3 regions of the Methylorubrum sp. B1-46 genome follow, and region 3 is predicted to be linked to each of the others. Evidence: predicted binding sites of a transcription regulator. Region 3 holds the regulator's gene; each other region holds the start of a gene.
The links. The regulator LexA, encoded in region 3, represses DNA repair genes until DNA is damaged. The targets are predictions, from matches to a motif close to TGTTCNNNNTGTGTTCNG.
Positions count from the first base shown of each region.

Region 1 (4,231 bases), 500 kb from region 3:
CGAAAACCCGACGTAAGCCGCCACCGCCACGTAGACCAAGGCGAGCTTCGAGCCGTCTATTCCAGTCTTGGTCAGGTCCGTCGTAACGCGGACGGCCTGGAGGCCGATCACGATGGCGACGTCGCGCCAGACCCCGGCGGAGAGGTCGCGGGCCTGCTGCATCAGCTTCTGGACCTCGTCGGCTAAGGTCTTCCTGAGGTCGGCCAGTGCCTTCAGGGTGTCCTTGCTGCCGCTGCGCAGGTGTGCCTTGTAGACCAGCGACGCCGAGTCGAGGGCCGGCTCCAGCCGCTCCGCGAGGCCATCGCCGAAGGTCCTTTCCGGCTTCCACTCCCGGGCGAGTTCCGCCGTCAGGAAGGTGTGCCGGACCTCGATGTCCGTGCCTTCAAGGTAGATCCAGCGGGCGGCCCGCTGCAGGACGGCGAATGCTGGGGCCACGGTCGGAGCTTCACCAAGGTCGATCCGCCGCGGGGGCTGCCCGGCTAGCGCAACGCGAGACGCGGTGCCGTCCCGGTAGAGCTCAGTGGGCAGGGAGCGCACGATCATCGCCGCCGCGACCTCTTGCCAGCACCCGAACGCCGTCGAGCCCTCTACCCCCTCCCCCAGGAGAACCCAGGGATGGATGGCGCGCGGCGCCATCAACTCGGAGGACTGGCATCGCACCTGGCGCCGAGGCCCCATATCGGATCGCTCGGGCGGTGGCTCGGCGGCTGCCGGCTCCTCAGCCCAGGGCTCCACGCAGAAGGCCTCCGTGGCGAACGCGGCGGCTTCGAAGGCGAGCCGGACGACGCTGGCCTGATAGGGGGCTACCTTGCCGTGCAGGAACGAACGCCACCCCTCCACGGTGAAGACGTGGGCGGCATGGTCGGCCGGCTTGAACTGGACCGTGATCCGAGCCCGGTCGCCGTCCCTAACATCCTCGGGATCCACGACGTCGTCGGACGGGTCTACGCAGGTCAGGCGCAGCCAGCCGCCCTCGCGCGCGACCGCCTGCCAGGCCGCGAGCGCGTCGCGGCTTAGGCAGCCGGACACCCGCAGGTGACCCGCGTCCTCGCTGATCGAGCAGTCGGGCGCCGCCCGGCTGAGCTCAACCGCGGCGTGAACCTGTCTCGATCTCAGCATCGTCCCTCGTCAGGCCGGCCGTCACGATCACGATCTCCTGCCTTCCGTCCTCACGGCCGTGGACCGCGGGCCTGTTCTCCTCGTCGTAGGAGATCTGGACGCCCTCCACGGTCTCCATCCGGTGCCGCCGCGGCTTCTGGATGCGCTCGGGGCTGACGTCAAAGGTCTCTTCGGAGACCCCGCGGTTGCGCAGGTTGCGCACGAGGTCCCGGCGCACCTTCGAGTTCTCAGGCTGAACCCCGAAGCAGGCCGTCACCAGCGGCTCGCAATCTTCGGGGTCGAACCGCGGCCCCTGGCGGAGCACCTCGTAGATCCGATTCACGCCGCTCTTCTTGATCTCCTCCGGCAGGCTGTCCCGGTTGGCCTTGAAGGTGTCCTTCAGGGCCCCCATCAGCTTCTCGCTCATGTCCGTCGCCGCGTTGACCCGCCGCGCCTGGAGGAAGCCCTCGAAGTAGTCCGAGATGTGCGCCGTGTTGCTGCGGTCGCGGACCATGATCCGGCCGCCGGCGCCGTCGTCCAACCGGACCAGCGCGATCTTCTGCATCGCCTCCGGCTTCCTCACGAACGACTCCTGAAAACGCTCTAGCTTCGGTACGGATGATCCGCCTGCCTCCAGCACGTAGCGGACGACGTCCTCGTTGTCGTACTTCACCAGTGCGTAGATCGTGGCGCCGTCGCCCGCACCGAGCTCGAAGATGAAGAACACCCCCACGCTCATCGTCTTCTTGTGACGCGACTGGAAATCCAGGGCCAGCGCCTGCGTGCGCTCTGTGAAGTTGCCCCCGCCCGTCGCGATCTCGCGCAGGATGTCCTCCGTCGTGGATCGGTCGCGAAAAGCAAACAGATTGCCCCGCAAGGATGACTTCACCCGTTCCAGGAAGAAATCCTGGTGCTGCGGCGGCGTAATTTCATCCAGAAGAATAGGGTCTTCAAGTGACTTCCCAACAACATGGAAGATCATGCGCCTGATTGTGAGCGCGTCCTTTTCCTCATCCGTCAAAAAACTCATGGTGCCTTGCCGGACCCGCTTCTGGACTGGAAAAACCGAATCTTAGCTTTATAGCACCAGAGAACACAGTTCCGATAAGCGCAATCTAGAACGAACCCACCGGAAAACGCCCACCGCCGCACGCGGGCGACGAGAGGCAGCCCCGACGGTAACAGTGTAGTCTCGCGGGCAGTGCGTCAAGAACAAAGAGCGAACATTAGGCTCGCCCTGCTTTGTCAAATGAGTCTGGGGGCAGGGCCGCCGATCTCGTTCGCGGCGGTCTCCAGCCAAGACCCATTGCGCTGCTGGATTTCCGGTACGCGCGGGTTCAGGTAGGCTGGGAACGGGCCCAGAAATCCACGAACCGCATGCCTGACAACCCGGGATCCGGGGGCCGTAACGCACCGGTCTCGGCGTTGCGCCGCGGGAGTCCCTTCCTCGACATCGAGACCTTCGTCGTCCCGCAATCCGAACCTCCCCTCTTCAACCTCGACGAAGTGCTTCCTGGCCTTGATCCTGACCCGCATCTTCTCGGCGAGCTTGCCCGGCCGGATCTCCTCAAACCTTTATGCCTCGGCGATGGTCACTAGGGACAAAAGGTTGACGATCTCGACCGCCGTGAGCGCCCTCTAACGACCGAGGATCCTGACGATCTCGGTCATCACACGCCGCCAAATGGCAGTGTTCTCCACGTTTCGGCCGGACGTAGGTTCGGGAGCCGAGGATTGCACACCCTCGGCAACCGAGGCGCTGCCGGCAGTCGTGGGCGGGCAGAAGAGCTCGTCCTGGACCTCGATGTCCCCGAAAGCGGCGGCCGAGTGTACTCCGCGTGATCGGGGGACCGAGACGGGCGGCGCATTCGCGGTTGGCGTCCAGAAGAGCGGACAGCAACGCGTCCGCGCTCACCCTCGGGAAGCGTTCAACACACCATGTGTCAAGCGAGGCTCATTCCTTCATGCGACACCAATCGATTCGCTGGTGCGAAGGAGCGATACCCATAGAATGTCAGATCGCGATGCGTATCCGCGACCTAGCGGGTCTCAACCCTTGTGCGACCCATTTGCGACCCAGGTCATGGGTAGTTGATATTCTGAGTTAAGTATTGGAGCTAAGTCACTGAAGTAGTTGGTAGCGAGGGAGGGATTTGAACCCCCGACACAAGGATTATGATTCCTCTGCTCTAACCAGCTGAGCTACCCCGCCACAACCGCGAACGGCGCTGCGGCGTCGTTCGGTGGGCGCGGTATATGGAGAAGGGCGTGGCGGTGTCAACGGTCTGTTGCGACCGCTGCACCCATTCTTCCGCTCAGAGCGTCTGTCCGAAGATCTGGGCGACCTGCGGGATGTCCTTGTCGCCGCGCCCGGACAGGTTCATCACCATCAGGTGCTCGGCCGGCTTGGTCGGCGCGAGTTCGAGCACCTTCGACAGGGCATGGGCGGGCTCGAGCGCCGGGATGATGCCTTCCAGCATCGAGCACAGCTTGAACGCCTCCAGCGTCTCCGAATCGGTCGCCGACAGGTAGGTGACGCGGCCCATCTCGTGCAGCCACGCGTGCTCGGGGCCGATGCCCGGATAATCGAGACCTGCCGAGATCGAGTGCGCGTCGGCGATCTGTCCGTCCTCGTTCATGAGGAGATAGGTGCGGTTGCCGTGCAGCACGCCGGGCTTGCCGCCGGTGAGCGAGGCAGCGTGGAGGCCGCTCTGCACGCCGTGGCCGGCCGCCTCGACGCCGTAGATCTCGACCTCGCGATCATCGAGGAAGGGGTGGAACAGTCCCATGGCGTTCGAGCCGCCGCCGATGCAGGCGACGAGCGAGTCCGGCAGGCGGCCCTCCATCTCCAGCATCTGCTGTTTCGTCTCGATGCCGATGACCGACTGAAAGTCACGCACCATCGCCGGATAGGGGTGCGGGCCGGCGACCGTGCCGATGCAGTAGAAGGTATCGGCGACGTTCGTGACCCAATCGCGCAGGGCCTCGTTCATCGCATCCTTTAGGGTCCGCGTGCCCGATTGCACCGGCACCACCTCGGCGCCCAGCATCTTCATGCGGAACACGTTCGGCGCCTGCCGCTCGACATCGACGGCGCCCATATAGACCACGCATTTCAGGCCGAAGCGGGCGC
Region 1 covers NZ_CP088247.1:247,396-251,626, forward strand. The annotation lists gene LPC10_RS01280 (hypothetical protein) at 1-1,119, opposite strand, end outside; gene LPC10_RS01285 (nucleoid-associated protein) at 1,085-2,119, opposite strand; tRNA gene LPC10_RS01290 (tRNA-Met) at 3,234-3,310, opposite strand; gene trpB (tryptophan synthase subunit beta) at 3,414-4,231, opposite strand, start outside.
Region 1: a site for LexA is predicted at 2,307-2,324, ahead of LPC10_RS01285 (nucleoid-associated protein). Genes of this name have one in related genera too.

Region 2 (4,231 bases), 710 kb from region 3:
GCGGGTGATCCCGACATGGGCAAGCCGCCGCTCTTCCTCCAGCCCGGCCCGCCCACTCTCGTCGATGGCGCGCTGGTTCGGGAACAGGCCGTCCTCCCAGCCGGGCAGGAACACCGTGTCGAACTCCAACCCCTTGGCGGCGTGCAGCGTCATCAGCGAGACGCGGTCGGCCCCTTCGGCCTCGGAGGCTTCCATCACGAGCGAGACGTGTTCGAGGAAGGCGGCCATGTCCGGGAATTCCTCCATTGAACGGACGAATTCCTTGAGGTTTTCAAGCCGCCCCGCGGCGTCGGCCGAACGGTCCTTCTGCCACATCTCGGTGTAGCCGGATTCCTCCAAGATGGTCTGGGCGACCTCGGGATGCGGCTTGGTCTCGACCAGACGGATCCAGCGCGAAAAGCTCTCGACGAGGCCGCGCAGCATCGAGCGGGCGCGGGGCTTCAACTCGTCGGTTTCGATCAGCTTCCTCGCCGCGGCGAGCAGAGGAATCCGGTCGGCGCGGGCATAGGCGTGAAGGGTCTGCAGCGTCGCGTCGCCGAGGCCGCGCTTGGGCGTGTTGAAGATGCGCTCGAAGGCGAGGTCGTCGGCGCCGTTCATCGTCACGCGCAGATAGGCCAGCGCATCGCGGATCTCGGCGCGTTCGTAGAAGCGCGGGCCGCCGACGACCCGGTAGGGCAGGCCGACCTGCACGAAGCGGTCCTCGATCTCGCGCATCTGCGCCGAGATCCGCACCAGCACGGCGATCTCGGAGAGTGGGTGCCCCTTGCGCTGGAGCGACTCGATCGACTCGGCGACCTGTCGTGCCTCTTCTTCCGAATCCCACGCGCCGGTCACGGTGACCGGCTCGCCCTTTTCATCCTCTGTCCGCAGCGTCTTGCCGAGCCGGCCTTCGTTCTTGGCGATGAGGCCGGAGGCGGCGGCGAGGATGTGGCCGGTCGAGCGGTAATTGCGCTCCAGCCGCACCACGGTTGCGCCGGGGAAGTCGTGCTCGAAGCGCAGGATGTTGTCGACCTCGGCGCCGCGCCAGCCGTAGATCGACTGGTCGTCGTCGCCGACGCAGGCGACGTTTTTTCGGAGTTGCGCGAGCAGGCGCAGCCAGAGGTATTGCGCCACGTTGGTGTCCTGATACTCATCGACCAGGATATATTTGAAACGGTCCTGGTAATTCCTCAGGATGTCCGGGTTCTCGCGCCAGAGCTTCAGGCACAGCAGCAGCAGGTCGCCGAAATCGACCGCGTTGAGGGTGGCGAGGCGAGCCTGATAGGCGGCGTAGAGCTGCCCGCCCTTGCCGAAGGCGAAGGCCTGCGCCTCGCCCGGCGGCACCTGCTCGGGCGCAAGGCCGCGGTTCTTCCAGCCGTCGATGGTATGGGCGAGCGAGCGGGCCGGCCAGCGCTTCTCGTCGATGTTCTGGTCGGCGATGACCTGCTTCATCAGGCGGAGCTGGTCGTCGGTGCCGAGGATCGTGAAGTCGGATTTGAGGCCGACGAGTTCGGCGTGGCGGCGCAGGATCTTGGTGCCAATGGCGTGGAAGGTGCCGAGCCAGGGCATGCCTTCGCCTGCCGGGCCGATCAACCCGCCGATGCGGTGCTTCATCTCGCGGGCGGCCTTATTGGTGAAGGTCACCGACAGGATGTCGTAGGGCCGCGCCTTGCCCGTCGCGATCAGGTGGGCGATGCGCGTCGTCAGCACCCGCGTCTTGCCGGTGCCCGCGCCCGCGAGCACGAGCACCGGGCCTTCCGTCGCCTCCACGGCGCGGCGCTGCTCCGGGTTGAGGCCGGAGAGGTAGGAGGCGCCCTCGGGCCGCAGGGCGGCCATGGCGCGGGCGGCGATGGAGGTCGGGGCCGACGGCGCATCGTCGTCGGACGGGCGCGGCCGGATCGCGTCTGGCTCTTGCATCATGCGCGCATCCCTGGACCAAAAGGCGAACGCCGTCGAGACCCGATCCGGAACCGGCGGGTCCCCTCATGCGTCACTCGGGAAACCCGAAACTGACACCGATGAAGGATACGAGGCCATGCGCGCCCCGTCGCTCGCCCTCCTGACCCTGCTCGCCGCCCTCACGCCGGCTCTTGCGCAGAGCCCCGGAAACCGCGGCGCCACCAGCCGGCAGAACGAGGGGTTCGAGTACCGCAACCAGAACCGCAACTTCGAACAACGCCAGACCTTGGAGAACAGCGCGATCCGCAACCAGATCCAGCGGGCGCCGCTCAACGTTCCGCCCCCGGCCGGACCCGCCTACGGCATCCGGCGCTGACCGCGGGCGCAAGCTTAAGCGTGAGGTGCGGGCGGGCCGTGGCCTGTGCTATGGCCGCAGGAGCTTGGTTTCGCGCGCTTCGACCGGCTTATGCCCATCGAACGCACGTGAACCGCGAACGAAGCCCTGCGGCCCGCAGGCCAGGCGGAAGCGATAACGGTGCGTGATTTCCTGACCGCGCTCGCGGGCGCCGTCGTGCTGGTTCTCGTCGCGGCCCTGGCCGTGCCGCCCTTCATCGACTGGTCGGGCCATCGCGCGCTGATCGACCGCACGCTGAGCGAGTCTCTCGGTGCCGGTGCCCGCAGCGAGGGCACGATCGACCTGCGCCTGCTGCCGTCGCCGCATCTGCGGCTCGCCCGGCTGCGGCTCGGTACGGAGGATGGGCCGGCGCTCGACGCGCAGAGCGTCGATGCGGAGATCGCCCTGGCGCCACTGCTCAAGGGCGAGGTGCGCTTCGTCCAGACCACGATCGAGCGGGCACGGGTCACCCTGCCGGTCTCCGACGAGGCGCTGCTGCTGCCGCGCGAGCCGCAGACCCTGCGCCGCGATATCGCGATCGACGACCTGCGCATCCGTCGCCTCAGCGTGGCCACCGCGCGCACGGGCGAGGCGGCGCAGGAGCAGTTCACGGCGGAGAACCTTCGCCTGCGGGCTCCGGCCCTGGCCGGCCCCTGGCTGGCCGAGGGGACGGCGAAGGGCAGTCCCTTCCATCTCGCGACCAGCACCGCCGGCCGCGACGGCAGCGTCTCGCTGAAGCTCACGGGCGGCGGGGACACCATGCCTCGCCTCGAACTCGACGCCCGCATCGCTTTCGCCGCCGAGGACGCGCCGGGCGGCGACTCCACCCATCGCGGCCTCGTACCGGAGGCGGAGGGCACGGCGCGGCTGACCGTCGGGCCGCCGGTCCAGCCGGCCGGCGCGGTGGTACCGCTGACCTTGGTGGCCAAATTCGAGTCGCGCGGTCCCGTGGCGCAGGCCAAGACGGTGGAGATCGAACTCGATCCCGGCGGCAAGGCGGCGCGGCTCTCGGGCAGCGGCCGCCTCGACCTGCGCGAGGCCCGGCTTGGCCTGACGCTGCGGACCCGCCGCCTCGATCTCGACGGGCTGATGCTCTCCGGCGGAGGGCGCGAGCTCATCGCGCAGGGGCTGTCCTCGGGCGCTCTGACCCCGCCGATGCTTCTCGATCTCGACATCGCCGCCGAGAGCGTCGCGCTGGGCCTCGATGACTGGGCGCATGTCGCCTTTCGCGGCACCTTCGACCGCACCGGCGGCCTCGTGTTGCGGCGCTTCGAGGGGACGGCGCCGGGAGCGGCGAGCGTTGCGGCGACGGGCGAGGCCGAACTGTCCGGTTCGCCCCGTTTCAACGGCCATATCGACGTCTCCGCGCGCAACTCGGAGGGGCTCGGGCGCTATCTCGGTCGGCTCGGCACGGAGGAGAGCGTCGCCGCGATCCTTGACGGGCGCATGTTCGAACTCGGCACCGACCTTTCGGCGGCCGGCGGCGACCTCTCGCTGCGCAATCTGCGGCTGGCCCTGGGCGAGGCCAGCGTCACCGGCAATGCCCGCTACGTCCGGGCCGATGCGAACGGGCGCGGACGCTTCGACGCGCAGCTCTCCGCCAGCGGCATCGACATCGCCGAATTGCCGCCGCTGGGCGACCTGATGTCCGGCCTGCACCGGCACGATCTCGGCCTGACCCTGCAGGCGCGGGACGTGCGCTACGGACCCTCCGGCGCCCATTCCGGCAACGGCACCATCGCGGTGAGTCTGCAATCGGACGGCGCCAGCCTCGTCGTCGACACCCTCGACATCGCCGACCTTGCCGGCGCGAGCGCTCAGCTCGCCGGGCGGATCGCGCCGGACGGCTCTGGCCGGATCGAGGGCCGTGTCACCGCGGGCAAGGCCGCGCCGCTGCTCGCCCTGCTGGAGCGTGGCGTCCTGCCCGAGGTCCGCTTCGTGCCGGCGAGCGTCCGCCAG
Region 2 covers NZ_CP088247.1:452,189-456,419, reverse strand. The annotation lists gene LPC10_RS02220 (ATP-dependent helicase) at 1-1,899, opposite strand, end outside; gene LPC10_RS02215 (hypothetical protein) at 2,015-2,254, shown strand; gene LPC10_RS02210 (AsmA family protein) at 2,414-4,231, shown strand, end outside.
Region 2: a site for LexA is predicted at 1,911-1,928, ahead of LPC10_RS02220 (ATP-dependent helicase). Genes of this name have one in related genera too.

Region 3 (4,231 bases):
GGTGGGCAAGGTCGAGGTCGGGGTGCCGTCCGAGCCGCTCCCCTGGTCCCTGCATGTGGCGGCCAGCATCGATGCCGCCCGCAACGCCTTCACCCGGCGGATCACCGACGCGATCGGCGGACAGGCCGGCGCCGTCGCCGCCGCCCTCGTCACGGGAAAGCGTGGACTGATCGCCAACGAGACGAACGACGTCTTGCGGGCGGCGGGCATCTACCACGTCGTCTCGATCTCCGGGCTCCACATGGTGCTCGCCGCCGGCGTGGTGTTCTGGCTGGTGCGGGCCAGTCTCGCCCTGGTGCCGGTGCTGGCGCTCGCTTGGCCGATCAAGAAGATCGCGGCCGGCGCGGCGATGCTGGGCGTGACCGCCTACTGCGCCTTCTCGGGCTGGGACGTCGCCGCCGAGCGGGCGTTGATCATGACGTTGGTGATGCTCGGCGCGATCCTCGTCGATCGTCCGGCGCTTAGCATGCGCAATCTCGCGCTTGCCGCGATCCTGGCGCTGGCCCGCGAGCCGGAAGCACTGCTCGGCCCGAGCTTCCAGATGTCGTTCGGGGCGGTGGCCGGTCTGATCGCCTGCGCGCCGCTCATCGACGGGCGCGTCTTCCGGACCGACAGCCCGTCCCGCATCGCGCGGGCCGCGTCGTGGGTCGCGACGGCGGTGGTGGGCACGCTGGCAACGACTTTGGTGGCACAGATCGCCACCGCGCCGTTCGCGACCTACCACTTCCAGACCGTGCAGCCCTTCGGCCTGGTCGGCAATGCGCTGACCCTGCCGCTCGTCTCGCTCGCGGTGATGCCCGCGGCGGTGCTCGGGATGCTGGCCTATCCCTTCGCCCTCGATCGCCCTGTCTGGTGGCTGATGGGGCTTGCGGTGCGGGGCATGCTCGAAATCTCGGCCTGGATCGCCGGGTTTGGACAGGCCAACATGGTGTTGCCCGCCTTCGGGACCGGCGCCCTGGTGCTGCTCGCCGCTGCCCTCCTCCTCGCGACCCTGCCGGTGTCGCGGCTGCGGCTGCTTGCCCTCGTGCCGGCGGGACTCGGTGTTGCGCTCGCCGCGAGTCCGATCCGCTACGACATCTATATCGACCGCGACGGAGCCGGCGCCGCAATCCGCGGCCAGGACGGGCACCTCGTCGTCCTCGGGCGTCCGCCCGGCTTCGTGCTGGAACAATGGCTGAAGGCCGATGGCGACGGGCGCCGCCCGGATGCGGTCACCGGAGCCACCGGGCCGCGCTGTGACCGTCTCGGCTGTATCCTCGCGGCCATCGACGGAAGCACCGTCGCCCTCGTCACCGACAAGCGCGCCTTTGCCGAGGATTGCGCGCGGGCCGTCATTCTGATCACCCGCCTGCGCGCGCCATCGGGTTGTGCCGCATCGTTGATCGTGGACCGCAGCTTCCTCTCGGCGCGAGGTGCCACCGCGATCCGCCTCGGGGCGGCCGAGCCGGAGGTCGTCACCGCGCGCGGAACCGGCCCGCCGAAGCCTTGGCAGCCCAAACCCGCCAGCGTGGCGACGCCAGCGGCTCCGTCGCCGTCACAAACATTCGGTGACCCCGGTGCGGCGGATCCGTCGGACCCGCCGCCTGGCGAAACGCCTCAGTAGCGGCGTACGAGGCTGACGAGCTTGCCCTGGATGCGCACCCGGTCGGGCCCGAGCACGCGGGTCTCGTAGGACGGGTTGGCGGCCTCGAGCGCGATCGAGGAGCCGCGGCGGCGCAGGCGCTTGAGGGTCGCCTCCTCGTCGTCGATCAGCGCCACGATGATGTCGCCGTTATTGGCGGTATCCTGCTTGTGGATCACCACGAGATCACCGTCGAGGATGCCGGCCTCGATCATCGAATCACCGCGCACTTCCAGCGCGTAGTGTTCGCCGCCCGAGAGGAAATCGGGGGACATCGAGATCGAGTGGCTCTGGCTCTCGATCGCCGAGATCGGCGTGCCGGCGGCGATCCGGCCCATCACCGGGACCATCACCGACTGCCCGTTGCCGTCATGGGCCTGCAGCATCGGCGGCTTCGGCGCGGGCGGCTTGCCCGACAGGCCGCCCTCGACCACGCTTGGAGTGAAGCGGCGCGGCTCCGGGGCCGTTGCCGGCTTGGCCGCCGGCATGTCGGGCATGCGCAGGATCTCGATGGCTCGGGCCCGGTTCGGCAGGCGGCGCAGGAAGCCGCGCTCCTCCAGCGCCATGATCAGGCGGTGGATGCCGGACTTTGATTTGAGATCGAGCGCGTCCTTCATCTCGTCGAAGGACGGCGGCACGCCGCTCTCCTGCATCCTCTGCTGGATGAACTGAAGCAGTTCGAGTTGCTTGCGGGTCAGCATGCGGCACCTGCTGTCGACGGCGGCCGGGGACGCCGCAGAATCATTGAAAACAAAGCGCGAACAGCCTAGACGTTCCTCTCCTGTTCCGCAAGACGAGCGCAGACACGCGAAGGGCGGCGGCACCTTTGCGCCGCCGCCCCTTTTTGCCCCATGAGGGATTCGGATCAGGCTGGGATGACGTCCACAATCTCGTAGGTATCAGGATCGATGATGACGATGTCATCCCCGACCAGGATGAACTGGAGGCCGCGATAGGCCGGCACCAGCGAGAGGATCGCCGGCGGCAGCGGGTGCAGCGAAACCGAGCGCGGGATGGCCGTGCCGACGCGAACCGCGAAGTTCACATTCGTGACCGCCCGGACATTGGAGCGGGTGATCGATTGGCGGAATTCGGTGCGCTGGGTCGAACTCAGGCTTTTGGAGGCGCCGCGGGCTTCCGAGGCAGCCCCGCGGCCGGCTCGCTCGCCGGCCCCCCGCTCGCCAGCCGCGTCGCGGCCGGTGTCACGGTTGCCGCGCTCTCCGGCCGCATCACGGCTCCCCCGGCCGTCGCGCTCGCTGCCGCCATCGCGGCCCGTCTCGTGATTGCTGCGCTCGCCTGATTCTCCCGCGCGGGCCGGGCCGCCGTCTCGGCCGCCGCGCGTGCCGGCCTCTCCCGGCTCGCTGCCGCGTACCGGAGTGCCTGCCGCGCCACCGGTCTCGCCTCCGCGGGTACCGCCGACTTCGCCGCCGCTGCGGGCGCCTCCGGCACCACCCGCCTCACCGGCACCGCCGCGGGGGCCGCTCGCCGCTCCGCCGCCCGCGCCGCCCACACCGCTTCCAGCACCACCGGCGCCTCCGCCTGCGCCGCCGGCTCCCATTCCGGCACCACCGCCCGCGCCACTGCCACCGCCCGCGCCTCCTCCGGCACCACCGGCGCCTCCGCCCTGGGCCAGGGCGGTCGCCGCGCCGAGTACGAGGATCGCGGCCGTCGCTGTACTGCGAAAGAACTTGGTCATGTTCCGTCCCTGTCTTCTGCCGGCCGCCGACGTGGCGCCGAAGCCCGGTCCGCAACGGCGATGTCACGAAAAGCGTTCCCGAAAGACGCAGGAGGAGCAATTGTTCGGGCAAAGCGCCGCGAATGCGCATGGGTTGCCCTAAGACGCTGCCGATTTGCTGCAGTTCGCTGTGCTGTGTGTTTGCAGTCGAGAATGTAGATTGCGATATTTATTTGCGCGTCTGAGCGCTGCCGGAGGTCGAGCCACTGGCATGACGGACACCCGACGGCGCCACGGGCGCGGCATCCCGGCCATCCTCCTCTGACGCGTCCGCTTCATCGGCACAGTCTGGCGCATCGCCGACTGACATCCGCGAAGACCTGTGCAGCACTGGTGGCTGGTCGGTTTCGATCCAACGCTTAGCTTTACGAGCCTCATCGCCGTCCGAGAGCTGAAGCGACAGGGGAAACGCATGCCGGACATCACCGCGACGGCGGCGAAAGGGGACGATGCCGCGGACCGCCGCCGGCGCATCATGGCGATCGTCGGTTCCTCGTCGGGCAATCTCGTCGAGTGGTACGACTTCTACTGCTACGCCTTCTTCGCTCTCTATTTCGCCCCGGTCTTCTTTCCCGAGGGCGACAGCACCAGCCAATTGCTCAATACGGCGGCGGTGTTCGCGGTGGGCTTCTTCATGCGCCCCATCGGCGGCTGGCTGTTCGGACGCATCGCCGACCGGCTCGGGCGCAAGACCTCGCTGATGATCTCGGTGCTGATGATGTGCAGCGGCTCGCTCGCCATCGCCGTGCTTCCGACCTACGCCACCGTCGGCACGCTCGCGCCGGTGCTGCTCGTCCTCGCCCGCATGGTGCAGGGGCTCTCCGTCGGCGGCGAGTACGGCACTAGCGCGACCTATATGAGCGAGGTCGCCGCCA
Region 3 covers NZ_CP088247.1:5,132,544-5,136,774, forward strand. The annotation lists gene LPC10_RS23780 (ComEC/Rec2 family competence protein) at 1-1,603, shown strand, start outside; gene lexA (transcriptional repressor LexA) at 1,597-2,322, opposite strand; gene LPC10_RS23790 (DUF1236 domain-containing protein) at 2,487-3,317, opposite strand; gene LPC10_RS23795 (MFS family transporter) at 3,769-4,231, shown strand, end outside.